2 regions of the Dyadobacter sp. CY327 genome follow, and region 2 is predicted to be linked to the other one. Evidence: riboswitches for the same ligand, from Rfam matches in the RefSeq annotation. Region 2 holds a riboswitch; the other holds the start of a gene.
What was found. Region 2 has a riboswitch for thiamine pyrophosphate ahead of thiS (sulfur carrier protein ThiS). Riboswitches for the same ligand answer to the same signal wherever they lie in the genome.

Region 1: linked by a shared signal. The riboswitch ahead of LZG74_RS23625 (TonB-dependent receptor) and the one ahead of thiS (sulfur carrier protein ThiS) in region 2 are both predicted to bind thiamine pyrophosphate.

Annotation. Positions count from the first base shown of each region.
Region 1 covers NZ_JAJUXJ010000008.1:162,825-178,347, forward strand. Annotated here, with positions in the region: gene LZG74_RS23600 (SMC family ATPase) at 1-953, opposite strand, end outside; gene LZG74_RS23605 (GH3 auxin-responsive promoter family protein) at 957-2,471, opposite strand; gene LZG74_RS23610 (GlsB/YeaQ/YmgE family stress response membrane protein) at 2,604-2,858, opposite strand; gene LZG74_RS23615 (S41 family peptidase) at 2,922-4,313, opposite strand; gene rocD (ornithine--oxo-acid transaminase) at 4,320-5,573, opposite strand; TPP riboswitch at 5,656-5,749, shown strand; gene LZG74_RS23625 (TonB-dependent receptor) at 5,790-8,240, shown strand; gene hemE (uroporphyrinogen decarboxylase) at 8,269-9,294, shown strand; gene LZG74_RS23635 (HAD-IIIA family hydrolase) at 9,307-9,837, shown strand; gene LZG74_RS26315 (hypothetical protein) at 9,834-9,962, opposite strand; gene LZG74_RS23640 (decarboxylase) at 10,075-11,556, opposite strand; gene LZG74_RS23645 (TetR/AcrR family transcriptional regulator) at 11,901-12,527, shown strand; gene LZG74_RS23650 (TolC family protein) at 12,517-13,878, shown strand; gene LZG74_RS23655 (efflux RND transporter periplasmic adaptor subunit) at 13,929-15,065, shown strand; gene LZG74_RS23660 (efflux RND transporter permease subunit) at 15,098-15,523, shown strand, end outside.
Region 2 covers NZ_JAJUXJ010000007.1:235,650-251,172, forward strand. Annotated here, with positions in the region: gene moeB (HesA/MoeB/ThiF family protein) at 1-203, opposite strand, end outside; gene thiH (2-iminoacetate synthase ThiH) at 217-1,329, opposite strand; gene LZG74_RS17280 (thiazole synthase) at 1,319-2,086, opposite strand; gene LZG74_RS17285 (thiamine phosphate synthase) at 2,080-3,318, opposite strand; gene thiC (phosphomethylpyrimidine synthase ThiC) at 3,335-5,215, opposite strand; gene thiS (sulfur carrier protein ThiS) at 5,259-5,462, opposite strand; TPP riboswitch at 5,533-5,628, opposite strand; gene LZG74_RS17300 (GNAT family N-acetyltransferase) at 5,771-6,274, shown strand; gene LZG74_RS17305 (bile acid:sodium symporter family protein) at 6,423-7,529, opposite strand; gene LZG74_RS17310 (RraA family protein) at 7,595-8,527, opposite strand; gene LZG74_RS17315 (amidohydrolase/deacetylase family metallohydrolase) at 8,592-9,863, opposite strand; gene LZG74_RS17320 (SusD/RagB family nutrient-binding outer membrane lipoprotein) at 10,021-11,580, opposite strand; gene LZG74_RS17325 (SusC/RagA family TonB-linked outer membrane protein) at 11,605-15,039, opposite strand; gene LZG74_RS17330 (FecR family protein) at 15,236-15,523, opposite strand, start outside.

The DNA of each region.
Region 1 (15,523 bases), on a different contig from region 2:
TCCAGGCGTATTTTGTTGTTATCAACTATTTTCTGATCCCGGGCGATGCCGGCATTCAATGTATTTTTTTGATCTAAAATGGATTTGAAATGAATAGAGCACGTTTCGAAGATCTTCAACATCGCCTCCCGTTCCAGCATAACCGGACGCTCGGCTTCTAATGTTTGCAGCTGCGTTTGCAGCAACCTGACTTTTAAAGCGGTCAATTTCAATTTTTGAAATGCCGTTTCCAGTTCGGTTTGGATGCGCAGCTCTTCGCTTACTTTCTCGATTTCAAGCCTGACTTCTTCCCGCCGCTTTTCTTCCGCTGCCACCATTTCGCCTGTCACTTCGCCTACGCCTGTCAGCTGGCCGTCCACATTGGACATGGCGAGGTCATTTTGCTTGGTTAAGGAGCCAACATTCCGGCTCAAATCATATTTTTCGAGCTGAAAAAGCTCTTTCATCATCCGCGTCCGGTCGGCGTCGCGCAGCTCGATGAATTCCTGGAAACGGCCCTGAGGGATAATGATCGTGCGCCGAAAATTGTCATAGCTCAGGTCAATGATCGTTTCTGCATTCTCATTTTCCGGAAGCGGCACCCAGTTTTCGTCCTGCCACACATAGCCGCGACGGTCGAAGGTTTTTACGTCTTTGAAATTTTTACTATTCCGTTTTCCCCGAACGGTGAAACGGTAACGATCTCCATTTTTCCCTGCAATGCACTCAAAATCAATGGCTAACTCATCCGAACGGAGGTTCATCATGTTGTACGTGCGGTCGTCGCCCTTGCTATTGAGCCGCTCGGTGTCGCCGTACAAGGCGAATGTGATTGCTTCAAGTATGGATGATTTTCCGCTTCCTACCGCGCCAAAAATCCCGAACAATGATGCGTCCGTTAATGCATTAAAATGGATTTCCTGCTCGGTCTGGTAGGAATACAGACCTTTGATTTTGAGATAAATAGGGATCATGTGCTATAAACTTGCCAGCAGATCATCCAGATATTCCCGGCTGTTGCTTAGTCTTGGAACCTTGTTTTGTCCGCCCAGCTTGTGGAGTTTTCCCATCCAGGCATAGAATGTGCCCGATGGAACAAAATGGACTTTGGGCATCAGCAGCGCCATATCTTTGTATCGTTTGGCGTCGTAATCTGAATTAACTTCGCGCAACGCTTCGTCGAGCAAGGCGATGAAATGTTCGCGGTCGTCGGGCTCTTTGGTAAATTCAATGATCCACTCGTGCCTTCCGCGCGAGCCGTCGCCCATGTAAACGGGCCCGGCTGTGTAATTGGCCACCAGCGAATCGGTTTTTTGAGTTGCTATTTTAACTGCATAATCCGCATTCTCCACAATTACCTCCTCACCAAATGCATTGATAAAATGCTTCGTCCGGCCGCTTACTTTCAACCTGAATGGATAAGTTGAAGTAAATTTCACCGTGTCCCCAATCAGATAGCGCCATAAGCCAGCATTTGTAGAAATAACCAGCGCGTAATTTTTACCGATCTCAACCTCATCCAAAAGCAACGCCTTCGGATGCGGCTTACCGACTTCTTCAACGGGCACAAACTCGTAAAAAATGCCATAATCCAGCATTAACAGCATTTCCCCAACGCGATTTACGTCGTCCTGGATGGCAAAAAACCCTTCGGAAGCACTGTAAGTTTCGAGATATAAAACCTGGTCGGAAGGGAAATATTTGGTCATAAAGAGATCCCTGTATGGCTCAAAAGAAACCGCGCCGTGGACGAAAACCTCGAAATTAGGCCAAACTTCAAGCATATTTTTCTTGCCCGTCAGTTCGAGAATCTGATCCAGCAGCACAATGGTCCACGTTGGAACGCCGAGAATGCTTGTTACATCCTCCTGAGAGCATATGGACGCCATTTTTTCCAATTTGCTTTCCCAATGATCCATTAAGGCAACATCCAGCGGCGGCGTTCGCATAAACTCGGCCCAGGAAGGCAGATTTTGCATAATAACCGCCGAAACGTCGCCGATTTGGGTGTAATCATCAAATGGATTGGCATGCAATGTGCCCCCTATCGACAAACCTTTACCATCAAAAACCCGCGTATCAGGCCGGTTATTGATAAGCAATGTCATCATATCCTTACCGCCTTCGTAATGGCATTCTTCCAGCGCCTCGGGCGAAACGGGCAGGAACTTGCTTCTTGCATTGGTAGTCCCGGAAGACTTTGAGAACCAGTCGATCTGCGACGGCCACATCACATTCGGCTCACCCCGCAGGACGCGTTCAATATAGGGATAAATTTCTTCGTAAGTTGAAACGGGCACCTGGTCCTGGAACTCTTTGACATTCCGGATCTGGCCATAATTGTATTTACTCCCCCATTCCGTATAACGCGCGGTTTCAATTAATTCAGAAAAAACGCGCTCCTGGGTTTCAATCGGGTTTTTCATAAACTGCTCGATCCTTTCGAAGCGTCGCTTCAAAAACCAGACAGTCATATCGTTAACCAGCTTCATGAGTCAATCAGTTAGGAACTTTGGCATTGCATCGGCATTGCATTCGCATTGCAATTTGTAAAAATAGCAATAAAAAATGGTGGGAGAACAGTTTGAACATGTTCCTCCACCATTCATTTCAGGATAAGCCGGTTAAGACCTCGTGCTGAACTTTCTATAAATAAAGAGCAGAATTACCGCCCCCAAAATCGCTATAAAAAGACTTCCGATATTGAAACCATCCACTGTTCCGTAGCCCAGCATGGAAGAAATCCAGCCACCTATGACTGCACCCGCGATACCAATCAAAATGGTGACGATAAAGCCGCCCGGATCTTTTCCTGGGTGAATGGCTTTTGCAATTGCGCCCGCAATGAGGCCGACGATGATCCATGTTATGATTCCCATAAAGCTCAGTTTAGTTTAATGTTTGTTTGCAGCATTAATTACAAAAACTGTGCCCTCGGAAATCTATTTATCATAGAACATATTGCTGCCGCCTGCTTTCCGGCTTATTGTCGATATAATCTCCTGATCCTCTTCCTCCTGCACTGTCCGGGCATTTTTTTGTCTGACAATGCGGTTTCCGGTGATCTTGAAAAGCGCCTCACCCAGCAAAGGATCTTTGGGATTCCCGTAAGGATAAAGCAGGTTGCCCTCGCTCGCCGCAATGTCCGGCGTAAAACCGATGCTGTAATCCGACTTTTTATCCTTGTTCAAAGATTTTGAAACAATAGGCTGCAAGCCCCATTTTACTTTCTTTTTGGAATCTGTCAACGTCACCGAACCTACATTCTTGCCAACCGTTTTCCCGCCAACGAGCGTCACATTCATATAAGGTTTCAAACCGTTGATCAGCAACTCACTCGCGGAAGCCGAGCGTGAAGACACCAGGAAAACCACGTCATTCAGCTGATTACCAATGTTCTGGCTTTTGCTGGCAAACTTGTCATAGAAATAAGTTTCACCGAATTTCTTCATGTTTGTCTCCGTAACCTCCGTGTTGTATTCTTTGTAATAAAAAATATCACTGGCCGTCGCTTTGGCGATAAGACTCGCAAAGTTGGTCGCTGAACTCACATAACCACCCGGATTATAGCGCAAGTCCACGATCAACGCATTGACATTCGCATCTTTGAATTTGGTAAAAATAGCATCCAGCTTCTTGTCATATTGCTTGTTGTCGGCTTGGTAAGGCTCTGGAATAAACTGATGGTAAACCACATAGCCGATCCGGTTTGCGCCAATGTTGTAAAGCGTGTCAAAGAAAACAGGATCTTCCTGCAACACCACCGGCGTAACTTCACGCTTGGTTGTCCCGTCCGTCAAAACACCATCGGCGGAGAGCGTTGCCAATGTATAAGTGAGCTTCTCCTGCGAATTCAGTAGTTTGCTGTAATTGCTGCCGGTAAGTTTCTGATCGTTAATGCTGTTAAAAATATCGCCCCTTTTGAAGCCCGCTTTGGCCGCAGGGGAATCGGGCAGCACGTAAAGCACCACGCCGATCACATTCTGGGTGCCTGTTGGGAAATAAGTCAGCTTATATTCCATCCCGGACGCCTTCGACTGGCCTCCCAGGGATGCTTCCAGCTCCTCGGCGCTTTCCTGTATCCAGGAAAACCGGTCGCCGTCGGGCCGCAATGTGGCGTCGTATTTATAAAGCAATGATTCAAAAAACGAGGCGGGATCTTTGGTATAATCTGGCTTGGTGGTCATGTCATCATTCCAGTAATACCAATATTTCATGTTCTCATAAATCCACTGATTCGTCTCCGTTTCAGTCGCGGGATCCACGTTTTTTTCTTTGCAAGAAATCACCGCCGCACTTGTCAGCAGGATGGCCAGAAATAGTTTTATTTTCATAAACGGCTATGCATTTTCTAAAAATACCTGCTCTATAATGTCACAAGCCTCATTCATTTGTTCTTCGTTGATGACCAAAGGCGGCGCAAAGCGGATTTTGTTACCATGCGTCGGCTTACATAACAACCCTTTTTCCATCATTTTGTAACAAAGATCCATGGCCGTGTGGCTGTCTTCCGTATCATTGATCACGATCGCATTCAAAAGACCCTTTCCTCTAACGACTTCAATCAGAGAACATTGCTTTTGCAAATCCATTGTTCTGTTTCTGAAAAGCTGGCCCATTTTCTCCGCATTATCCGCGAGATTTTCGTCAATAACAACCTGCAAAGCGGCCACCGTGACGGCACAAGCCAGAGGGTTTCCGCCATATGTCGAACCGTGCTCGCCCGGCGCGATCGTCAGCATCACTTCATCATCCGCCAATGCTGCAGAAACAGGCATTACACCTCCTGAAAGTGCTTTTCCAAGCACCAGAATGTCCGGCTTAACGCCTTCCCAATCGCAGGCAAGACGTTTCCCTGTTCGCCCGATGCCAGTTTGCACTTCGTCGGCGATGAAAAGCACATTGTATTTGGTACAAAGGTCCCGGACGCCTTTGAGATAACCCTCCTGAGGAACTACGACGCCAGCCTCGCCCTGGATCGGCTCGACCATAAAACCTGCAATGTTCGGATCGGATTTAAATGCATTTTCTAATGCTTCGAGATCATCAAAAGGGATTATCTCAAAACCTGGCAAAAACGGCCCGTAATCATTCGTGCTCGAAGGGTCGGTGGAAGCAGAAATCGCAGCCAATGTTCTTCCCCAGAAATTGCCCGAAGCGTAAATCGTTTTGGCCTTATTGGGCTCAATTCCTTTTACTTTATAAGCCCATTTTCTCGTCAGCTTCAATGCCGTTTCCCCGCCTTCCACGCCGGAATTCATCATTAATGCTTTATCAAAGCCAAAATACTCACAAAGAAATTTCTCACATTCACCCAGCTTATCATTATAAAAAGCCCGCGAAGTAAGCGTCAGCTTCTGCGCCTGCGCAACCATCGCCTCTACGATTTTCGGATGACAATGTCCCTGACTAACAGCACTATAAGCAGACAGAAAATCCAGATATTGTTTCCCTTCCACATCCCACACATGCACACCCAGCCCACGTTCCAGCACGACAGGCATCGGCTTATAATTATGCGCCCCATAGCGATATTCCAGTTCCATCGCAGCCCGCGAAGCATTCAATTCAATTGTGTCTGTATAGTTCGTCATTCCTGAAGTTAGGTTGGTTTTATATGTTATGTAAAAATAAGGAAAAGCTTGAATCATCCGCTGTTCCGGCGTAGCTTTGCAGGATAATCTCAAGGGGTGCCCTACCGAACGGGCTGAGATCAAACCCATGAACCTGATCCGGGTAATGCCGGCGTAGGGAGAGAAAAAGCAACCATTTGATAGGTGGCCCCTGCCTGTTGTAACCCAAAAATCGCAATGCGAAACGTTACTACCTATCTGTTTATATTCATAATCACCACATTATCATTCCGTTCTGCGTTCGCGCAACGCTCCATTTCCGGCCGCGTTACCGATGCGGAAGATGGAAAACCACTGCCCGGCGCAACCATCAAGGCAGGTGAAATCCGCGGCACGCAGACCGATGGTTCAGGGAATTTCAGCTTAAAGAACATTGCAGAGAACATCGCCATCCTCGAAGTTTCCTACATCGGTTACCAAACTCAAAAATTACCCCTTTCTTCCGAAAACCAATTGGAAATAAAGCTTTCCAAAAGCACTTTCCAGGCGGATGAAGTGATCATTAACGCCACCCGCGCCAACGACAAATCGGCCATGGCATACAGCACGGTTTCTGCCGAAGCTATTGATAAACAAAATCTTGGACAGGATTTACCCGTTCTGCTCAACTTCACGCCTTCGCTCGTGAGCACGAGTGATGCGGGTGCGGGCATCGGTTACTCGGGCATCCGCATCCGCGGCTCGGATGCGACGCGCATTAATGTGACGGTAAACGGGATTCCTTACAATGATGCCGAAAGCCAGGGTGTTTTTTGGGTTAATATGCCGGATTTTGCTTCGTCGGTTAGCAGCATTCAAATCCAGCGTGGCGTGGGCACTTCTACCAATGGCGCAGGGGCTTTCGGTGCTTCGGTGAACATTAATACAAATGCATTCCGCGAAGAAGCTTATGCGGAGCTGAACAATTCTTATGGCTCATTCAATACATTCAAAAACACATTGAAAGTCGGTTCCGGGCTGATTAAGGATAAATTCACCTTTGATGCGAGACTATCGCGGGTGTCTTCGGATGGTTATGTGGACCGGGCTTCTTCGGAATTGCATTCTTATTATTTGTCGGGAGGCTTTTTTGGTAAAAAGAGTTTTGTGCGGGTAAATGTGTTTTCGGGCAACGAGCGGACTTACCAATCCTGGAATGGCGTGCCGGAAGCCAAGTTGCGCGGCGATCGGGAAGGCGTTTTGAGCTATATTGATCGCAATGGTCTGGGCGAAAAAGATGCGCAGAACCTGCTCGATTCGGATAACCGGACTTACAATTCCTACACTTATAAAAACGAGGTGGATAATTACCGCCAGGATCATTACCAGATCGTTTCATCGCATAATCTGAGCGATAAATGGATCTTTAACCTCAATGCATTTCTGGTTCGCGGCTTGGGTTATTATGAGCAATCCAGAATGGGCGACGATTACAGCAATTACAATTTGCCCAATGTGGTTATCGGCCAGGATACGCTTACGAGCACGGATCTGATCCGTCGCCGCTGGCTGGATAATTACTTTTACGGCTCTACATTTTCATTGGAATACAACAGTTTTAAAAAGCTGACTGCAAGCTTTGGCGGCGGTTATAACAAATATGACGGCGACCATTATGGCCGAATTGTGTGGGCGCGCAATGCCGGGAACATTGAAAACGACCATCAATATTATTACAGCAAAGGCATTAAGAAGGATTTTAACATTTACGGAAAGGTTTACTATCAGCTGACGCCCAAACTCAATGCGTTCGCCGATTTGCAGTTCAGAAGTGTAAGTCACAACATTAAGGGAACGGACAATGATCAGATCGCCCTGGCAACGGATGAAGCCTATTCATTTTTTAATCCAAAAGCTGGCTTAACCTATCAGTTGGCGGATCAAAGTTCAGTTTATGCCTCTTATAGCGTAGGAAACCGCGAGCCTAACCGGGATGATTTTACTTCATCAACGGCTGGTTTATTTCCAAAAAGCGAACGACTGCAGAATGTGGAAGCAGGTTTCAAAACGCAGCGCGGCATCTGGGCTTTCTCGGCGAACTATTATTTGATGGCTTATAAAAATCAACTCGTATTGACCGGCCAGATCAATGACGTGGGCAACGCTATCCGAGTAAATGTGCCAAAAAGTTACCGCATGGGCATCGAGCTGGAAGGTGCCATTGCATTAAGCAAAACCTTGAAATGGAATGTAAACGCAACATTCAGCCAAAATAAGATCAATAATTTCACCGAGTATGTCATCAATTACGACACCGGCGATTACAACATGATCAACCACGGAAAATCCGACATTTCTTTCTCGCCCAACGCCATCGCCGGAAGCCAGCTGACTTACATTATCAGAAAAGACCTGGAACTGGCATTGCTAAGCAAATATGTAAGCAAGCAATATCTGGACAACACATCATCTGAAACCCGCAAGCTGGACGCTTACTTTACCAATGACGTCCGCCTTTCCTGGACGATCCGACCAACCTGGGCGAGAGAGATTTCCTTCAATTTGCTGGTCAATAATGTGCTGGAAGAAAAATACGAATCCAACGGATATACGTACGGATATTTCGCAGGCGGCGCATTAACGCAGGAGAATTTTTACTTCCCGCAAGCAGGCAGGAATTTTCTGGTTGGGGTGAATTTTAGGTTTTGATATGCCGCTTTCTGCCTAACTTTGCCGCATGGAATTGAAAAATGATCTTTTGCTTCGGGCGGCGCGTGGGGAGAAAACGGAACGCACGCCTGTTTGGATGATGCGGCAGGCGGGTCGGATTTTGGCTGAATACAGGGCCGTTCGCGAGAAGGCCGGAAGTTTTATAAAGTTGGCAACAACGCCGGAAATGGCGGCTGAGGTTACATTACAACCTGTTGATTTGCTGGGTGTTGATGCAGCCATTATCTTTTCTGACATTCTGGTGATTCCCGAAGCGATGGGACTGCCTTATGAAATGGTAGAAAAAAGCGGGCCGATTTTCCCGGCAACGGTTCATACGATTCAAGATCTTGACAGACTGCACATTGCGGAGCCGGAAACGGATTTGAAATATGTGCTGGATGCGATTAAGCTTACAAAAGAAGGCTTATACGGACGTGTTCCACTGATCGGTTTCGCGGGCGCGCCATTCACGATTTTCTGTTACATGACAGAAGGCAAAGGCTCCAAAACATTCTCCGTTGCTAAAAAACACCTTTACGCGGATCCTGAATTCTCGCATTTATTACTTCAAAAAATAACGGATAGCACCATTGCTTACCTCAAAGCGCAGGTTGTAGCAGGCGCTAACCTGGTCCAGATCTTCGATTCATGGGCCGGAATCCTATCTCCTGAGCAATACAACACATTTTCTTTGCCCTATATCAAGCAGATCTGTGACGCCATTGATGAAGTGCCCGTTACAGTTTTTGCCAAAGGCGCATTCTTCGCGCGGAAGGCGATTAGCGAGCTGAATTGCGCAGTGGTTGGCCTGGATTGGAACATGGACATTGCCGAGTCGCGCGAGCTGATTCCTAATAAAACGTTGCAGGGAAATCTGGATCCCTGCGTGCTGTATGCTTCATATGACCAGATCCGGAAAGAGGTTAAAAATATGGTGCAACAATTTGGCACACAGCGCTATATCGCTAACCTGGGCCACGGGGTTTATCCGGACACTGATCCTGATAAGGTGCGTTGTTTCATCGAATCGGTTAAAGAATTTTCTTCCTAGTCACTCCTTTTTATGTCTTTACCCAAAACAAAATGCATCTTCCTCGACCGCGACGGAGTGCTGAATGAGGATTGCCCGGATTATTTATACGAACTGGAAAAACTGGTGATTCCCGAAGGCGTTCCGGAGGCGCTTAAAGCATTTAATAAAGCAGGATTTCTGCTCATTGTGGTGACGAATCAGGCGGGGATTGCGAAAGGGCTTTACACGGCAACTAATGTTCATGCGATCCACGAAGCGATGCAAAAAGTCTCCGATAATGCATTGGACGACCTTTATTTCTCGCCTTATCACCCGAGCGTTTCAGGCGTTTCGCTTTCCCGCAAACCAGGCTCGCTTATGCTGGAAAAGGCGATTGCAAAATATAATATAGACGTAACACAGTCCTGGATGATCGGGGACCGTGACAGGGATATGGAGGCTGGGAAAAATGCGGGTGTGAGAACAATTCAGATTGTTCCCGAAAATGAAGCTTCAACTGGCGATTTTGCTGCTGTAAGTTTATTTGAGGCAGCTAAAATAATCCTGGAAGGTAAAATTTAGACTCTTTCAGCTGCGACCGACTGCGTAATTTTCTGCGTAGAACCGTAAGCCGGGCAAGCATGTTTGGTGCAAGATGCAAATGCAAGCGAACCGCAAATAGTAAGGAGAAGTAATAACTTTTTCATTTTCCTGTTCGTGTAAAAATTTTGTCACCGCAAAAATATAAAAAATAATTCTTTGAATGAGCGTTTTAGTTGGACTAATAACGAACTCATTCAAAGAACTTTATATCAAAGGTCAGATTTTTGTTTCGACCAATTCTTCCTCTTCGTCAATCGGCTGCATTTCCGTTCCGACATTCTTTTCAGGAACCACAAACGATTCTTCTTTAAAGCCTAAAATTTTAAGCATCGAATCGCTGTTCTGCTCTTCTGCAAAAACGCGCGTTACAATCTTGCCATCTTCGTCCTTATCCACCAAAACGTGTTTAGGGGCCGGGATCAGGCAATGCTGAATGCCGCCATAACCTCCCAGAGATTCCTGGTAAGCGCCGGTATGGAAGAATCCGATGTATTGTTTTTCCGAATCTTCTTCAAAAATCGGCATATACAAGTCAGCGCTGTGCATTTCGCTGTTGTAGAAATCCTGCGAATCACACGTTAATCCACCGAGATTGACCTTTTGATAAGGACTATCCCAGTTATTGATCGGCAGCATGATGTATTTCTGGTTCATGCCCCACGAATCGGGAAGCTGCGTAATGAACGAGCCGTTGATCATATACCAGAGCTCCTTATCATTTTGCAGTTTCTTGTCAATGATTTCATAAATCACCGCGCCGCTTTCACCCACAGTATAACTGCCGAATTCCGTAAAAATATGTGGAACAGGCACATTGTTCTTGTTACAGATCCACTGAATGTTCTCAATGATCTCGTCGATCATCTGCTGATAATCGTAGCCAGCCTGCAAAGAAGTCTGAATTGGCAAGCCGCCACCAATGTCGATGGAATCCAGTTCAGGACAAATTTTCTGCATTTCGCAGTATTTGAACATAAACCGGGTTAATTCACTCCAGTAATAAGCACTGTCCTTAATCCCCGTATTAATAAAGAAATGCAGCATTTTGAGCTTAAACCGAGGATTCGGTTCAATTTTCTCCTTATAAAGCTGTTGCACGTCATTATAACGGATCCCCAGACGCGACGTATAAAAAGCAAAATTCGGCTCCTCATCCGTTGCAATACGCATCCCAAAATTGACCGTATCGGCTGTAACCTGCTGTTCGTATGATTCAATTTCTTTGAGGTTATCCAAAATGGGGATAACATTGAACCCTTCGTTGATCAACTCGCTGAGATACTGCGTGTAACGTGGCAGCTTGTAACCATTGGCAAGCACGTAAGTGTTTTTGGTTACCTTACCCCGGCGATACAATTCGCGGATAATGGGAACATCAAAAGACGAAGAAGTTTCGAGATGTATATTATGCTTCAAAGCCTCTTCCAGCACGAAGCTGAAATGCGAAGATTTGGTGCAATAACAATAAGTGTAGCTTCCTTTGTAATTATGTCTTTTGAAAGCATTCCGAAAAAACATGTTTGCGTTCTCGATATGCTCCCCTATTTTCGGCAAATAATTGATTTTTAACGGCGTACCATGTTCTTTGATGATATCCATCAGTGGTACATTGTTGAACAGCAACTCATTATTATCAACATTGAACTCCATTGTAGGAAACTCGAATGTCTGCTGAATCAGGTCAATGTAGCTTTTCATTGATTTGTTTGTCGCGATAGCAATTAGTGAATTGGAAGTTAATAACTAAGACAAAAGACCCGAAAATTGGTCAGAATATGTGTCATTTCCAAACATCAGCAAGATGTAAATCATTCCCTCACCGGCGCATTTTATCTGGGTATTTGCCAAGTTCATACCTGAAATTTTCCGCTTAATAAGTTTTTGATTGGTCAAACGGACAATACGGACCTACTTTTGAGCTTCTCAGTGCTGGTATGCTATTATAACCGTCTGAATGCAAGCACATAGGGAACACCAGAAAACTTTCAGCATTTTCAAAGTTTTCTTAGTTTATTTCGAGCTAATATTTCAAATTTGCTTTCGTGAAAGAGCGAATTATAAAATCAGCCCTAAGTCTGTTCTGGCGCTATGGAATCAAGAGCGTTACCATGGATGATATTGCCAAAGATCTGGGGATTTCAAAACGGACCATTTACCAGCATTATTCCGACAAAGAGGCCATTCTGGCATTGGTGATCCAGAAAGAAATCATGGATCAGAAGTGTGAGATTGAGAAACTGGAAGAAAAAGCAGCCAATCCAATCGAGCAGATCATGCATTCATCGACGCAAATGCAGAACACACTTTCTGAAATGAACCCGGCCTTATTATATGATCTGAAAAAATATTACCCGAAGGCTTGGGAGCAGTTTGAAACGTATAAGCATGAGTTCCTGCTTAAAAACATCCGCGAAAACCTGGTAAGTGGCATTGAGCAGGGCCTTTACCGCCCTGATATCGACGTGGATATTCTCGCGTTGCTCCGCATAGAACAGATTGTGCTGGCTTTCGACCCGACCGTTTTTCCACAAAAAAAATTCAGTATGATGCATACCCAAATGCAGTTCCTGCTCCACTTTTTGAGAGGAATTTTATCAGAAAAAGGATTTGAATATTACAACACCATAAAAGACAGATCAGCAATTGAAATCAATACCCATGAAAAATGAACAAATAATACGCCGCAGCCTGATGCTGCTGGCGATTTTACTCGCCTTCGGTCCGCTCCGCGCGCAGGATTTCTCCCTGGAACAAGCCGTCGATTATGCGGTTAAGCATAATTTGAACATTAAAAATGCACAGTTGGATGCCCTTTCTGCGGAAGCAAGAATTGGTGAAATCAGGGCGGCGGGATTGCCTCAGTTGAGTGCGGCCGTTTCGGTGACCAACAACATTATTATCCCCCGGTTTTTCCTGCCTGCCAATGCGTTTGATCCCACAGCTCCTGCCGACGCGCCTCCCGCTGCGGTTGAGTTCGGGATTCCGTGGCAAGGTTCGGCTTCTGCCAATCTGAACCAGCTTATTTTCAACGGTTCTTATTTTATTGGTCTAAAAGCCGCGGCAACCTATCGTGAGCTGGCGCAGAAATCGACTACTTCTTCGAAAGTGCAAGTGGCTGAGTCGGTTACCAAGGCCTATTATTCCGCACAAGTTGCGGAGGAACGTGCCAAGCTCCTGGATCTGAACATTTCGCGCGTGGATTCACTGATGCGTGAGACCAAAGCGATGAATGCCAGCGGATTTGTGGAGCTTCTGGATGTTAACCGTTTGGAAGTGCAGATCAATAACCTGCAAACCGAGCGCCAGAAAGTGCAGAACCTGATCGAGCTTAGCTATGCTTTATTGAAATACCAAATGGGAATGCCTGCTAATGAGCCGATTAAGCTGACGGACGACATTAATGCGGTTAATGTGGATTCGCTGAGAGCAGAACTTGGCAACCCGGATCTTAATTATGAAAACCGCATCGAATATTCATTGCTGAACACGCAGGAAAAACTGGCCGGACTGGACCTTCGCAATGTCAGGAGCGGATATCTGCCTAGCCTGTCGGCTTCGGTGGGATATGGATATAATGCCGGTTATGATAAATTCTCGCAGCTTTTTACCGACAATTGGTACAACAACATGGTGCTGACCGTGAACCTGAACATTCCGATTTTTGATGGTTTTTCTAAAAGATACCAGATCAACCAGAAAAAGATCGCCATTGATAAGGTCAAAAACAGCCAGACACTGCTGAAACAGTCAATCGATCTGGAAAATAACCAGGCGAGCATTAACATTAAAAATGCATTTGCAACCCTGGAAACGCAGAAACGCAACCTGACGCTGGCCGAGGAAATTGTAAGGGTTTCAAAAATCAAATACAAAGAAGGCGTTGGGTCAAACATTGAGGTGATCAATGCGGAATCTTCCCTGAAAGAAGCGCAGACCAATTACTTCACCGCATTGTATGATCTGATGATCGCAAAAGTGGACCTGAGCAGAGCCAAAGGCGAACTTTATACTGAAAAATAAGCATCACATTAACACGAAAACAAAACTTGAAACTGCTATTTACCTACATCATGAAACGACATATTTTAATTATTACAGCCATGACCGTCCTGCTTTCAGCATGCGGCGGAGGAGAAAAGAAAGAAGGCGTGGCAGGCAAGAAAGAAGAGCTTGCCAAGCTGAAAGCGGAGCGTGCAGAGACCGAGAAAAAGATTAAAGCGCTTGAAATTGAGATCACAAAAATGGATCCAAACAAAGCCGCCGAAGCGAAAGTAAAACCCGTTAGCATTGACACATTAAATGCTGAAACATTCCGTCACTACGTAGAATTGCAGGGAACTGTGGACGCTAAAAACAATGTGTTGGTTACGCCAAAATCGGGCGGCGCTGTGGTGGCCATGTATGTAAAAGAAGGCGATTACGTGAAGGCCGGAGGCATTATTGGTAAAATCGACAACAGCATTCTGACGGAATCTATCGAGGAGCTGAAAACGCAAATGTCGCTTGCCAACACGATCTATGAAAAGCAAAAAAACCTCTGGGACCAGAAGATCGGAACGGAGATTCAATATCTGCAAGCCAAAAACAACAAAGAGGCTCTGGAAAGAAAGATGAGCACTTTGAATGCGCAATTATCGCAGACCAACATTGTGTCGCCAATGGCCGGTGTTGTAGATATGGTCAATGTGAAAGTGGGAGAAATGGCTTCTCCGGGCGTAGGTGTGGTTAGGATTGTGAATCTGAGCAATCTGAAAGTAATTGCAAAAGTGTCTGACACTTACGCCGCCAGCGTGAAAAAAGGCGATGAAGTGATCGTGAAATTTCCGGATTTGAAAAAGGAATATAAAGCCAGGATCACTTTCGTAAGCACGGCTGTGGACCCATTGTCGCGCACATTCACGATTGAAGCCAATCTGCCAACGAGCAAGGACATTAAGCCTAATATGATGGCACAAGTTCAGATCAATGATGCGATCAGCAAAAACGCGCTGGCGATCGATCAGAATTATGTTCAGAGCACTGAAAAAGGAAATGTTGTATATGTGGCTGTAACCGAGGGCAATAAGAAAGTAGCCAAGGCAAAAGAGGTGAAAACGGGATTGAGCTACAACGGAAAAGTTGAAATTCTTTCGGGCCTCACCGCGGGCGACCAGCTGATCACATTGGGTTACCAGGAAGTCTCCGACGGTCAGCCGATAAGCTATTAAGGGCTATTTATCTCATTCAACATTAGCTATTTATGAAATTCGAAGAATATAAAACCTTAGGCTTTACCAACTGGTGCGTAGAGAATCGGACGACGATTTACATCTTTACGTTTATCATTACGCTTGCCGGGTTTATGGTCTATAATAACCTGCCCAAAGAGCAGTTTCCGGATATCAAGATCCCGCAGATCTATATCAACACGATTTACTTCGGAACGGCGCCAGCGGATATTGAAAACACGATCAACAAACCCATCGAAAAGCAGCTGAAATCGCTGAATGGTGTTAAAAAGATCAAGTCAAATGCATTGCAGGATGTGTCTGTAATCCTGGTAGAATTTACGCCGGATGTGGCCGTGGAGGTCGCATTGCAGCGAGTCAGGGATGCGATTGACAAGGCTAAAACCGATTTGCCGCAAAACCTGGATTCGGGCCCCACGGCCCAGGATGTGAACTTC
Region 2 (15,523 bases):
TTGCTCAAATCCACCACGTCATCATCGACGATGCCAATGTTACCGACACCAGCCGCCACCAGATATTGCAGCACCGGGCAACCCAAACCACCCGCGCCAACAATAAGCACTCTGGCCTGTTTCAGCTTTTCCTGCCCAGCCAGGCCGATTTCCGGCATGATGATCTGCCGACTATAACGCTTCCTTTCTTCCTTTTCAAACATTGTATTTAAATTTCTATGGCACAAAAACCGCGTCCCAATCCTTCCAAACCGGCTCATAACCCCTTTCCCGGATCATTGCTGCAATCTGCGCCGGCGAGCGCTCGTCTGAAATTTCAAACTGTTCAAGCGACTCAGGTTCAACGGCATATCCGCCCGGATTGGTTTTGGACCCTGCACTGATTGAAGTCACGCCCAGCTGAATGCAATGATCGCGAAACTGCTCAGATTCGCGCGTTGAAAGTGAAATTTCAACTTCCTCATTCATGATCCGATACGCACAAATCAGCTGTACAAGTTCCCGGTCTGTCATTTCTACCTTTGGTTCGAGCCCACCGGAAAATGGCCGCAGCCGGGGAAATGATAAACTATAACGCGTTTGCCAATAGGTTCGTTCGAGATATTGGAGGTGGGCGGCTGTAAAAAAACTGTCCGTCCGCCAATCTTCCAGGCCGATTAAGACGCCCAAACCCATTTTATGAATGCCTGCCTGTCCAAGCCGGTCGGGCGTTTCGAGCCGGTAATTGAAATTTGACTTTTTCCCTTTTGGATGATGCTTTTTGTAATCTTCCTTGTGGTAAGTTTCCTGGTAAATCAGCACCGAATACAGCCCTAATGCGATCAATTCCTCATATTCCGCGGTTTCCAGTGGCTGGACTTCCATGGATATTTGTGAAAAATAAGGCCGTATCAACTCAATCACTTCCTTGAAATAAGCCGTGTGCACGGTTTGGTTTGCTTCACCGGTTACGAGCAAAACATGGTCATAACCCAGGGATTTGATCACATTCACCTCGCGCAATATCTCTTCCTTAGAAAGCGTTTTTCGCCGCACTTTGTTGTCCAGACTAAACCCGCAATAGGTGCAAATATTGGTGCATTCATTTGATAAATACAGCGGAATGTACATTTGCAGGGTTTTACCAAACCGCTTTTGGGTCAGTTTGCAGCTGAGCTGGGCCATGGGTTCAAGGAAATGGGATGCTGCAGGGGAGATGAGTGCTTTGAAATCCTCCAATGTTCGTTTTTGGGCCAAAAGTGCATTTCGGACATCCTGTGCCGTTTTGGAATAAATGCTGACCATAACCTCCTCCCAGTCATAGGCCTCGAATTTGTCCTTAAAGCTCATCCAAGAATGCGGTTAACGGGCTGCTAGCCACGGCAAAATTTTCTTGATTTCCCAATAGCGCCTCAAATGCCATACGCCCTGCGATCACCCCCATCTTAAATGCCTCCGCCATCGCCACGGGATCGCCAGCAACCGCAATCGCTGTGTTGACCAAAACCGCATCCGCACCAATTTCCATCGCTTTCGCAGCATCCGAAGGTGAGCCAATCCCAGCGTCTACAATGACGGGAACATTGCTCTGCTCAATAATAATTTCCAGGAAATCAATGGTTTTCAAACCCTTATTACTGCCAATGGGAGAACCCAAAGGCATTACGGCGGCCACGCCAGCTTCCTCCAATCTTTTGCACAAAACCGGATCTGCATGAATGTAGGGCAGGATTACGAACCCGAGCTTTGCCAGTTCCTCCGCTGCTTTTAGCGTTTCAATCGGATCGGGGAGGAGATATTTTGGGTCGGGGTGGATTTCCAGTTTGAGCCAGTTGGTTTCCAATGCTTCCCGGGCAAGCTGCGCCGCAAAAACTGCCTCTTTTGCCGTTCTGACGCCGGAAGTGTTGGGCAGCAAATGAATGTGCGGATGTTTCAAATGCAAAAGCATATCATCCTGCGCATCATGCACATCTATCCGCCGCAACGCAACGGTCACCAGTTCCGAGCCCGAAGCCAGCAAAGCTTCTTCCATCAACGCGGCAGAACTGAACTTCCCAGTCCCGGTAAAAAGCCGCGATTCAAATGTTTTATCTGCGATTTTTAACATAATATTTCTTCAAGTTTTTGGACCGTTTCTCTTGGTACTTTTGACTGAATCAATGCGGAAGACATGGCGACACCGTGTATACCGGTGCTTAGCAATGTTGGAATGTCATCGGGCAGGATGCCGCCGATAGCAATGATTGGGATTTCCTTTTTCTCGTTCGCGAGCCTTTGCATCAAGTCGCGATAACCTTCCAGGCCCAGGGTTGGGCTGAGGTTTTGTTTGGTTTTGGTAAATCGGAATGGGCCTAACCCAATGCAATCCGCTCCTTCTTTAATCCGTAAAAGAATGTCTTCGAATGTGTTGGCTGTGCCGCCGATGATCATGTTGTCACCTACGATTTTCCTAGCTTCGGGAATGGGCATATCGTTCAATCCAAGGTGCAGACCGTGAGCAGAAACAGCTTTTGCAATGTTTGGAAAGTCGTTGATAATCAGTTTGGCACCATAAGTGTTGCACAGTGCTTTGGCGGCTTGGGCCATTTCCAAAACGAGGTTTTCCGGCTCATTCTTTACACGCAACTGGATCCATCGGCAGCCGGCTTCCAAAGCAAGGCTAATGCTTTCCAAATGGCTAGACTCCTGTGTCTGATTAGAAATAAATTGCAGCTTGTCAATGTGCTGCAATTCTGATCTCATTTGCCGGGGGCTTAGGCCTCCGGCAATGTTTGAAAATTTGAAATTGGGAGCATGCCAGATTGCACCTAGTAAGGCAGCGCCGTCAAAGTTCATTTTTTGAATTTGGCTTATGTTGGAATGATCAATGCCTCCGATCGCGATTACTTTCACCGTTTTCTGTTCATTATTTAAATAAAAATCCTTACTGATGATCGTTGAATAGCCTTTTTTAGAAATGCTGTCGAACACTGGACCGAAAAATGTGTATTCGAAATTGTCAGAAAGATCAGCCAGCTCATCAATATTGTGAACAGAAGTGCTAAGCTTAAAACCTCCGTTTTTCAGTTTTTCTAACATAAATTCCGGCGTTTTTTTTCGCAATTTTTCCGGGAAATGAAGCCTGGTAATTCCATATTGCGCCGCGACTTCGTGATGCGAGTGCAGGGCTATTTTAGAATAAAACACTGGATTAATCTCACCAATCAATCGGTTCAAATCGAGCACATTACACACAGGTTTTCGCAGGTGCAGGCGCTGCAAGCCATCCCGAAAAAGCGCGTTAATCCGTTCGGCTTCATTCGGGATGAAATCTGGATGAGATATTGCGATCAGTTCCATATTATAAAAGAGCTGATTATAGATAGATCTGACTGCCCAGACTCGCGAATTCCCGCGATTTTTCTTCCATTCCTTCCGCAATTGCGTCCTCATTTAAACCATGCTCATCTGCATAGTCGCGCACGTCCTGCGTGATTTTCATGGAGCAGAAATTGGGTCCGCACATCGAGCAGAAATGGGCGATTTTGGCGCCTTCGGCTGGTAATGTTTCGTCGTGGAAGGATTTGGCCGTTTCGGGATCGAGGGAAAGATTGAACTGATCTTCCCAGCGGAATTCGAAGCGGGCTTTGCTCAATGCATTATCACGATATTGCGCGCCCGGATGCCCTTTTGCAAGATCCGCGGCGTGCGCAGCGATTTTGTAAGTGATCACGCCGTCCTTCACATCTTTTTTATTCGGCAGTCCTAAATGTTCTTTCGGTGTCACATAACAAAGCATTGCCGTCCCGAACCAGCCGATCATAGCCGCACCAATAGCAGACGTAATGTGGTCATAACCAGGTGCAATGTCTGTTGTTAAGGGCCCTAATGTATAAAATGGCGCTTCCTGGCAATGTTCCAGCTGCTTCTCCATATTTTCTTTGATCAAATGCATCGGCACATGGCCCGGACCTTCGATAATGGTTTGCACGTCGTGCTTCCAGGCAATTTTTGTTAGTTCGCCCAAAGTTTCCAGTTCGGAAAATTGTGCGGCATCATTGGCATCTGCAATGCAGCCCGGACGCAAACCATCACCCAGCGAAAACGCGACATCATAAGCTTTCATAATCTCGCAGATCTCCTCAAAATGCGTGTAAAGGAAATTTTCCTTGTGATGAGCCAGACACCATTTGGCCATGATCGAGCCGCCGCGGGAAACAATTCCCGTGATCCTTTTGGCCGTAAGCGGAATGTAACGCAGCAAAACGCCGGCATGAATCGTGAAGTAATCCACTCCCTGTTCGGCCTGCTCAATGAGCGTGTCTCGGAACAATTCCCAAGTCAAGTCTTCGGCCTTACCATTTACTTTTTCCAAAGCCTGATAAATCGGAACGGTGCCAATGGGAACGGGTGAGTTGCGGATGATCCACTCGCGGGTTTCGTGAATGTTCTTGCCGGTTGAAAGATCCATGATCGTATCAGCACCCCAGCGGCAAGCCCAAACGGCTTTTTCGACTTCTTCCTCAATGGTGGATGACACCGCGGAGTTGCCAATGTTGGCATTGATTTTAACCAAAAAATTACGACCAATGATCATCGGCTCGCTTTCCGGATGGTTGATGTTCACCGGAATCACTGCGCGGCCGGCTGCTACTTCGGAGCGCACAAATTCGGGTGTGATGAAGTTAACCGGCGTATTTGCCCCAAAACTATGGCCGCGATGCTGGTGCGAAAGCGAACCCGCTTTGCCGTTTAATTCCAACAGATTTTCCTGGATACGCTGATTTTCCCGTATCGCAATGTATTCCATTTCCGCAGTAATAATGCCCTTTTTTGCATAATGCAATTGAGATACATTCGCACCCGGTTTGGCCCGAAACGGCTTGGTAATGTGCGCAAAGCGCAGTGCATCCAATGAAGGATCCGAAAGTCGCTGCTGTCCGTATTGCGAGCTGATGCCTTCCAGCTGCTCTACATCCTGCCGTGCTTTAATCCACTCTGCACGCAACGCAGGCAATCCTTTTTTTACATCGATTTCAACATTGGGATCTGTAAAAGGGCCACTCGTGTCGTAGACCGTGACAGGCGCATTTTTCTCCACCTGGCCTAGCTTTCCATGCAAACGCGTGTCGGTTAGTGCAATTTCCCGCATCGCAACGGACACATTGTGCAGGCTGCCTTTTACGTAAATTTTCCGTGAATTCGGGAACGGGTCGGTGGTCACACTGCTGCTTTGTGGCGTTTTTTCGGTTTTCATAAAATGTTGGATTAAGGATTAAACAAATGGGGAAGAATGGAGGCTAGCCGCCTTGCGTGGCTGTGATCAGCATGACGCGGTCGTGCGGTTGCAACGGATGCGCTGCCCACGCCGTTTTAGGGATAACCGACTGGTTTACAGCGACAGCAATTCCTTTGGCAGGATCCGGAAAAAGAGCAGAAAGTAATTGCTGGACCGAGAGCGGTTCAGAAAATTCACGCGATTGACCGTTGATGATAATTTCCATTCTGAATAATGTTTTTGAGAAAAACTTCAGGAATGGACCTTTTGGAAGAAAGATACATTGAGATACAATAGCAGTATCTCTTACTTTTCCCTTCGGCAGTACTAACTGCATCAGGTTCAAAGGGTATTATCTCAGTCCGCATTTCGGGACACCCCTAAAGTTTGGACAAAGCTATCGCAAAAAATGTATTTTCAAAAATTAACCAAAGAAAACACCGCGAAACGAAGCAATGGAAGCACTTTTATTTTAAGAATTATCGGGTAACTTTAAGGTCATATTTACCAATTATATCGAACCTACGTTACTTGATGGATCTTATTATCAGAAGCGCTGCTCCAAAGGATTTGCCATCCCTGTTAGAAATTATTAATCACGCCATTCTTAACACCACTGCGATTTACGATTACGAGCCCCGCACGCTGGACGAGCAACGGGAATGGTTTGAGAAAATGTTCAATGACGGCATGCCCGTGATTGTCGCGGAAAGGGAAGGAAAAGTAATTGGTTACGGCTCTTACAATATTTTCCGGCCGAAAATAGGCTACAAATTCAGCGTAGAACATTCGATTTACCTTGATGAAAAATCAAGAGGTTTAGGCGTGGGAGGCAAACTCCTCGGCAGCCTCATCCAACGCGCCCGCGAATCCGGCCTCCACAGCATGATAGCGGGCATAGACGCCGCCAACCGCGGCAGCATTGAATTTCACAAAAAGTATGGTTTTGTGGAGAAGGGTTATTTGAAGGAGGTTGGATATAAGTTTGACCAGTGGTTGGATTTGGTGTTTATGCAGTTGTTGTTGGAAGAAGATTGAGGAATTGTTCAAGGCGACTCCCAAATCGCGGAGCGATGTAACATTGGTGGCCGCGCCGCGGTAGGAAAAAGATAGATAAAATAGACGCAAATCCCGGAGGGATGTAATATCGGCGGCCGCCAATATGTCATCCCTCCGGGTTTCCCGTTCAATGCGCCCTTCCCGTCTCCACATAGGTCTCTTCATCGCCCGTCGGTTTGCCTTGCCACCAGGATGCTAAAATTGATCCTGTAATGTTCATTAACGGCCCGAAAATCGCGGGTGCCAGCCCTACGGTGGCCATTTTTCCCATTTCTTTGGCTATACCAGATGCCAGACCGCCGTTTTGCATGCCTACTTCAATGGCGATGGTGCGGCAGTCGCGTTCGCTCATTTTGAAGAGGCGGCCGGACCAGTAACCCAATGTGTAACCCGATAAATTGTGGATCAGGACGAGTAGGAGTAATGTTGGTCCGATGGTAAGCAGGCTGTCGCGGCCGGCGGCGGTGATGATGACGATGATGAAGGCGATGCCGGCCATGGAAACGATCGGCATGGCGTCGTCGAGCCATTTTGCTTTGCCGCTGAAAAACTTGTTGAATAATAGTCCGGCGCCGATTGGGATGATGACCATTTTAATGATGTCCCACATCATGTGCAATGTATCTATTTGTACAAATGCACCTGCCAATGCGCTCATTAGCAAGGGCGTCACGATAGGAGCGAGCATTGTAGAGATCGCCGTGATCGTGATCGATAATGCCAGGTTTGCTTTGGCCAGATAGGAAATTACATTTGAAGCCATTCCGTTTGGTGAACAGCCGATGAGGATAATTCCGGCCGCGATTTCGGGTGGGAAGCCGCTTAGGTTAGCTAATGTAAATCCAATGGTTGGCATGATGATAAAATGGCTTACTACGCCAATCAGCACGCCTTTTGGCATTTTTACAACTCCTACAAAATCCCCGAAGCTCATTGACGTCCCCATTCCGAACATGATAATCTGGATCAAAGGCGTAATTAATGCTGCCAGCTTGAAGCCGTTGACTGACTGGAAATGCTGCGGATAGTAGAGGGCTGTGGTTACTGCGGCGAAAATGACGGTTGTATAAGTGAAACCTTTCAGTTTTTCAAAACCCCTGAAACTGACTGCTAAGGCAAGAAAAAAAGCAATAAAGAAGGGACCGGCTTGCGGCAGGTTTCCGGAGAGCGCGAGGAAAAGCGCAACAAGAAGACACAGACCTGCAACACCGGCTAGTAGCTTGTAAACATTCATATAATTGTCGTTATAATGCTATTTAAAAAAGAACGCAAAAGTGCCCTGGCACTTCAATAAGAAAGTTACCAGGTTCTTTTCTTCATGTATTCGTCCAGTTCGGCGCGTTTCATCGGGATTTCCTTTGGATTGCTGTCCAGCCATTTCAGGAATGCTTCTTTGAGCTGATCGGTCCATTGGTTGTCGATCTGGCCGGGGGTGAATTTGCCTTCGCGTAGCATTTGGAGGGCGAATTTGTCCCTTAATGTGAGGAATTCGGCGGTTAGGATCACTTTTTCGGCCATGTGCGCCGGAATGAAGATCACACCTTCTTTTTTAGCAAGCACAATGTCTCCTGGCAATACAATCGCGCGGCCTATGCGGATTGGTGTGTTTATGCCGGTCAGGAAAACGTCTTTTAAGAATGATGGGTCAAAATCTCTTACAAATGCATTGAAACCTTCGATTTTGGAAAGTCCTTCCAGGTCGCGGACGGATGCGTCGAAAACAACGCCATTGCCTGATTTTGTAAAAATGGATGTTCCTAAATTGTCGCCGATCAATGTTCCGCTGGCGATTTTGCCGAAGCCGTCTGCTACGTATACGTCGCCTTTGGAAAGCTTATCGATGGGCCAGGAATTGGTGTTTCCCAACATGCCGTTTTTGTTGCCGCGGTCTTTTACGAGCTTTTCAACGTCGGGGCGGGAGGGCATGAATTGGGCGGTTAGTGCCCGGCCCGTGATGACGATGTCGTCTTTCAATATTTTCCAGTTTCCGTCGAACTGGCAGTTGTAACCCTCATTTTGCAACACCACCCACGCTTCTTCAATGGAGATATTTTTGGCGCGGTTAATGAGCTCGTCGGAGACTTTGGGGCGGCCGTCGGGGAAGCGTTCGCCTTTCCATTCGGAAGTGAGGAACATCAGTTCTTCCTTGGGCATCATTTGCGCCTGCGTCGTTTGCAGACCATTAAAATTGAGGGCTAAAAGGGCTATTACACCTAAAAATTGTACTCTCATGTTTGAAAAATAAAATTGCGGCAAGATAAATGTCAAAGATGCATCGAATGGCTTATCATTCAAACTATCTTTTGGTAATCACGAGCGGTTCGGTGAGGCCATTGAGGTCGTAAACGACTTTTCCGGCGCGGATTGTTACTTCTGCTTCCAGTTTTTGTTTTCCCTGAATCTTGGTTCCTGTGTAATCCCAGAAACCGAATGTTCCTGTGTCGTTCAATTGGAATTTACCATCCAGAACCCTCAAAACAGTCACATCTGCACGCGAGCCAACTGAAAGGTTTCCTAGCTCCTCGCGGTGAATGGCTTGAGCAGGCGCCCAGGTGCTGGCTTTGATCACAGCCGGAAGATCCATGCCCATAGCCAGGAATTTGGACATAACATTCAGCATATCTTTCATGGCATTGTTCATGCTGCCGGTGTGAATGTCGGTGCTGATGGTGTTGGGATAAAAACCGCTTTTAACGGCTGGAATGGCTTGTGAAAAGGCAAAGCTGATGCCGCCATAACCCACGTCAAAAAGGATCCCTTTCTTACGCGCGTCGTAAACGAATGGCTTAATTTTGCCAGTCGCCACGTCCAGAATCGGCTCCCGGCTGTTGAGCTGGCCGAAGCAATGTGTGAAAATATCGCCTGGGCGCAGGTATTTTGTAAACAATTCTTGAAGCGGTAAAACGGGCTTGCTGCCACCGAAATCAACCATCACAGGTACATTAGCAAGTTTTCCGGCTTCCACGGCGCGTTCGGTGGGCGTCCAGTTGTAACCGTTGTAATGTGCGAGTTTTATGCCGACAATGTAATCCGGATTTTCCTTTACGACTTTTGCCGTCGCAGCTGCGTCCATATCGTCCACATTCTGCTCGTAAGTGCCGCCACGCATGCCTTCTCCTACAATGTTCAGGAATGCGAGCACGCGGGTTTTTGAAATGTCAATGGTTTGTTTCTTAAAGTCAGGAAACGATTTCCAGCCGGCGCATCCTGCGTCTACCACCGTTGTAACGCCGGTGCGGAATGTAAAACCATCCGGTGGCAGTGCATTCGGACCATTGCTGTAAGTCTGGTCCATCTTGGTGCCGTAAAAGTTGTGGGAATGCATGTCGATGAGGCCGGGCGTTACGAAAAGCCCTTTGGCATTCACGACCTGCTTGCCTTCTTTGGCATCGATGTTCTTGGCAACGAGCATGACGGTGTCACCTTTCAGCGCAACGTCCATAATGCCGTTCACATTGTTTTTAGGGTCGATAACGTGGCCGCCTTTGATCACCACAGAATATTGCTGGGCGTTGGCGGCGCATGCAAATAGCAGCGCAAAACAAGTTAAGCGTAATTTCTTGTTCATGTTTTCAGGATTAGGAATATGGGCATTAGATAGTTAAAGGAATTCTCGGCTCGTTTTTAATGCTACAAGTGTGTTTAATGTTAGAGCGTTGGTTATGAATAAATCAGACTTCCGGGTTTGTGGCCTGGAAGTCTGACATTACATTGTTTTGCAAAAATTATTTATCCCACCAAACCATGCTGGAAAGCGTATTCGTGCCGCCTTGTCTGGTTCTTGCTTCGTAGAAATTGGCCTGGTTATACTGCTCTTCCGAATCAGGAATTACAAAACGGGTTGGGATTTTGCCGCCGGTGAGGTTACCAGGATAGTTGGTAGGCGTCAGCTTAGGGTATCCGGTGCGTCTCCAGTTAGACCAGATTTCATATTCATCTTCCAAAAACAGCGCGACCCACTTCTGCGTGCCGATCTGCTCCATTTTTTCAGCCAATGTTCCTGTTGCTTTAAAGGGATTTGCTTTCAGGTAAGCAGCGATTTTGGCATCGGAAATGACACCGCCTGCACCAAATGCAGCCCATTGCTTCATGCCTGATGTTACGGCGCTTTCATATTCCGCAGCCGGCGTTGTAGCCGAATACCAGCCTCTCAAACCGGCCTCAGCAAGCAGCAAATGCACTTCTGCAGGGGTGAAGACCAATAAGGGCGCATTGTATTTCAAAATCGTATTCGGATTTGGCTCGGAATAAGAATCAAAATCTGCTGGCAATGAGTTGAAAGCCGCATTAGGCATTCCTTTTTGCAATGCAGTAGCCGTGTCGGCAACGTAAGGAGCTGTTGCAGAAGCTTTTGTCCAAACCACAGAGATTACATTCAAACGCGGATCTTTGGTTGTTTTCAAATGGTCAACCAATGTTTTGGCCAACTTTCCACCTTCCACATTGTCACCGCCCGGAGAAACATAATCTGTCGCCATGAGGCCCGCAGCGATGAAATTTCTGCTGGCTGTGATGGAGCCATCCACGTAAGCGATCGTCGCCATATCCGTATCAGATGTGATCACACCGCCTGCAATGGCCTTTTTTACCCAGGTTTCAGCGCTGGCCGGATCGACTTCTGTCAGACGCATGCCAAGACGAAGCATCAGCGAGTAACCGAATTTTTTCCATTTTGCAATTTCCCCGCCGTAAACCAGGTCCGCATTTCCAAAAGTAGGTTGCGCCGCATCAAATGCATTGATCGACTCGTCCAGCTCTTTTAGCATATCCGCGTAAATGGCTTGCTGCGTATCGTATTTCGGTGTGAAATTCTGGCTGGAAAGTGCTTTTCCTGCGTCAAAATAAGGAATGTCTCCGTATAAATCCGTCAAGCGATGGAACAGATAAGCTTTCCAGATCCGCGAAACGGACAGCTTGTTTACGTCGGCAGGATTTGTTGAAACAGCTTCAATAACCTGCGCAATGTCAATCACCGCACCCTGAGAAACCGGATCGCCGCCATACAGCTGCCAGCTGCCCTGGCTGTAACCGAAATTGAAATATTTGTCACCCGCGCCAGGCACTTCCTTATAAGTTGCGAAATGCTGCATCGAACCGCCGATCGTCAGGTAAGCCGCGCCGGTAAAGTTGTTGCTCAACGTCACAAGTTGCGCCCTTGTGAAAAGGAAGCCGGGCACAACTTCCGTCGAAGCATTGGGGTTAATGTTCATTTCTTCAAATCCATTGTCGCAGGAGGCAATGAACAGGGCCGGAGCCAGATATAGGACTTTTATCAAATTTTTCATATTCACTAAAATGCTTTTTAATGATTAAAACTTCACTGTAAGGTTCACACCCAAACTCCTCGTTCTTGGAACCCCGAATGCTTCCAGACCTTGCGCATTGCCATTAGTATAGCTCGATTCCGGATCGAAATAATTGTTGCGCTTGTCTTTGTAAAGCAGCAGCAGGTTACGGCCAACCAGCGACACCGAAGCAGATTGCAGTTTCAGGAATGACATTTTGCTCACATTCAGGTTGTAGCTCAAAATCACCTGGCGCAGCTTCACGAAATCGTTGTTGAAAGTGAAGATTCCCGTGTAGTTTTTGTCATTGTCATAATAAGTATCCACATCCTTTTTCTCCCAGGTTTTGGTAAAAGGAGCACCCTCAGGCGTCACACCCGTTACCGTTACACCCGTTTCGCGGCCTGGCAATGTTTCTTTTGGCAAACCAAAACGATACGCATACTGATACATGTTGGAGTAAACCACGCTTCCGAACTTACCATCGATCAGGATGTTCAGCGAGAAGTTTTTGTATTTGAAATTGTTCGTGATACCCATCGTCAACGGGGGAATACCATTGCCTAGTTTTTCCAGATCACCTCTTACGGCATATCCGCTTGCTGTGTTGAAAACCACATTTCCGTTGCCGTCCGTTTTCTTGTTGTAACCCCAAACTTCTCCGTAAGTCCCGCCGACAACGTTATTGATCATACCGCCGCCTACACCAAGTCCGATGCTCAATGTTTTCAGGTTATCAGCCAGTTTAACGATCTTGCTTTGGTTGTAAGCCATGTTGTAACTGATATCCCAGGTAAAATTATTCTTGCGAAGCGGTGTTGCAGTCAGCAAAAGCTCAACCCCTTTGTTGCTCAGTTCGCCCACATTCAAAAGAGCCTGCGTGTATCCTGATGACGATGCAATGTTGCTTTGCACAATGTCATTGGTGGTCTTACGATTGTAAAAAGTAAGGTCAAGACCAAAACGGTTGTTCAGGAAACGCGCTTCCAAACCAGCCTCGTAAGTGGTAGAAGTAAGCGGACGCAAATCAGGGTTAGGAACCAACGCCGAAGCCAATTGCTGCACCGGACGACCATTATGACCGCCTTGCGCCATTTGATAGCTTTGGTAAATCCGGTAAGGATCCACGTTCACAGCACCCACCTGCGCCCACGAAGCACGCACTTTGGCAAAACTGATCGCCGAAGGCATATCAATAGCCTCAGAAAGAATCACCGTTCCACCAACTGCCGGATAAAAAATGCTGTTGTTTGATTTGTTCAAAACAGAAAACCAGTCCTGTCTGCCCGACATCGTCAGGTAGGCTAATCCTTTGTAACCCAAATCCACCGATCCAAACACCGAGTTAATGCCGCTTTTCAAATATCTTGGCGTCGTTGTTGTCGTTGCAAGGTTGGTAAAGCTGTAAAAATTCGGGATTGTGAATTCAGCGCCTCTGTAAGCCATTTCGTCGTAAATGCTGCGCTGCGTGTTACCGCCGAGTAATGCCGAGAAGCTGAAATTTTCAAACTCCTTGTTGTAGTTCAATGTCAGCATGCCGTTGGTTTCAGACGAAGTCGTACTGTTGGACTCGTATTTTCCAAGCGGTTCGAAAGCATTGGCCGTCGGCACGATGAATTCGTATTTGAAATTGTAGTAATCCTGGCTCACGCTTCCTTTGATGAACAGGTTATCAAGGATATCATAACGAATGTTAGCCTGTCCCAAAAAGCGATTCTTACGGTCGTCGTTTTTGAATTTATTAATGACAAAATAAGGATTTGGTGCAGCCGGAACCGGGTTCCATTCCAATTCTTTGCCTGTAACGGCGTCATAACCAGGAGAAAGGCTTCTGATATCCACCGTGTTGGCGATCAAATGTGTTGCCCAGTGCGGGTTGTAATCTGCATAACCCACTTTCGGACGGTTGTGGCCGTCTTCAATGTTGTATTGAACAACCGTTTCGATGCTCAGTTTTTTGCCCAAAAATGCATTCACATTCAAGTTTGCAATCCTTCTCGTGAAATCAGAGTTGGGGACAATGCTGTTTGATTTTGTATTGTTCAGACCAAAACGAAAGTTGATCTTGTCATTTCCACCTGTGAAGGCAATGGAGTTAATGTAGTTCGTTCCCGTTCTGTAAAAGTTCTTAAGATTGTCTTTCTGAGGAGAATAGGGGCGCATCTGGCCGTCAAACTGGATCACATCCGTGCCGTCCATTCTTGCGCCATATGACAAGCGCCCTGAGCTTTTTGCCTGCGTTTGCGTCATTGGTTTGACACCGTCCACACCTTGTCCGAACTCATATTGCCAGTCCGGAATGATCGCCAGGTTCTCCGTTGTAAAGTTGCTGTTGAATTCCACACCAATGCCTTTTTGCGCGCGACCTTTTTTGGTGGTGATCAAAATAACACCATTACCCGCACGAGCACCATACAAAGCTGCTGCCGGTCCGCCTTTCAAAACGCTGATCGATTCAATATCGTCCGGGTTAATCCCGCCGATTCCGTCCCCGCGGTCGGTATTGTTACCATTTCCGTCAGAAGCATTTCCACCGCCCGGAACGCTGTTGTCCATCGGCATACCATTGATCACATACAAAGGCTGGTTGTTTCCGCTCAAAGAACCATTACCACGAATGATAATCCGGCTCGATCCACCCGGTCCTGTCGACATCCCCGTTGCATTTACACCGGCGATTTTACCTGTCAAGGCATTGGCAACGTTGTTTTCGCGGGCCTGTGTGAATTCAGAACCTTTTACTTCGGTCACTGCATAGGCAAGTGCTTTTTTCTCTTTGGAAATACCCAAAGCCGTTACAACAACCTCATTTAATGCTTTGGCTTCGGGAGCCAGCTGAACGGAGAGTGTTGTCTGCGTTCCTACTGCAACTTCCTGTGGCGTGTAACCTACAAAGCTGAAAATCAGCACTGCTGACGCTGCTTCTGCATCCGGAATGTCCATCGTAAATTTTCCTTCCGCGTCCGAAGATGTTCCGCGCTGGGTGCCTTTTACTAAAACACTTACACCCGGAAGACCCGCGCCCGTTTCGTCCGTAACCACACCCGTAACATTGCGTTTTGGAGCTTCTTTGGAAGAAGATCCTGTTTCGGAGGCTGCCGTTTCGCGTTTCAGAATGATACGGTCCTGCACCACTTCGTAAGTCACTTTATGCGGAGCGAGGATTTTGCCCAGCACATCGGACAATGCTTCGTCCTGGAATTTGAATGTATATTTCTGTGCATTGAAAATCTGCGGGTTATACATAAACTTAACCTTGGTCACATTCTCAATTTTTTCCAGTGCCTTGTCAATTTCGGCATTGGCTAAACGCAGCGTTACTTTTTGTTCTAAAACCCGCTGACCGCGTACGTCATTGGCTTGCACAAATGTGCTGACGACGATAGCGAGTATGGCTTGATACAGCGTAATGCGCATGATTTTCTGTAAAGCATGATGAATTTGTACTGTTTTTGACATAATTTTGATTTTTGTCGGATTAAAATTTGGCATTAATTGATTCCCACGGCCGCTGCGAGGCGATAACCGTAAGAAGAAACAAACAGGGGATTAACGGAGCCGGTGGTGTTGCAGCATCATCGGCTCATTTTTTAGGGGACTGGTAACAGATCTCGTCATAGGCATTGTCAGAATTTTAGGGGATTGGTGAGGAACGTTAGTAACAACCTTTGCTGGTAATGATAATGCTGGCATCCAGCTGTTCATATTGTGCGCCTATCGTTTTACAGATCAGGTTTATTTTTTCAAAAAGCGGTTCGTCGGAAAGGGATGCGGTCAGATAGCAATCCTTCATTACATCGGCATCGTGAATGATCTTCACGCCATAAGATTTTTCCAGCGTCTCAAAAACATCGGTAATAGGCGTGCCTTTGAATTCAAACGACTGGCTCTGGATCGGTAATTCAAGCAGTTTTGGGTCCGGAATCAGGCTGCGTGTGAGGCG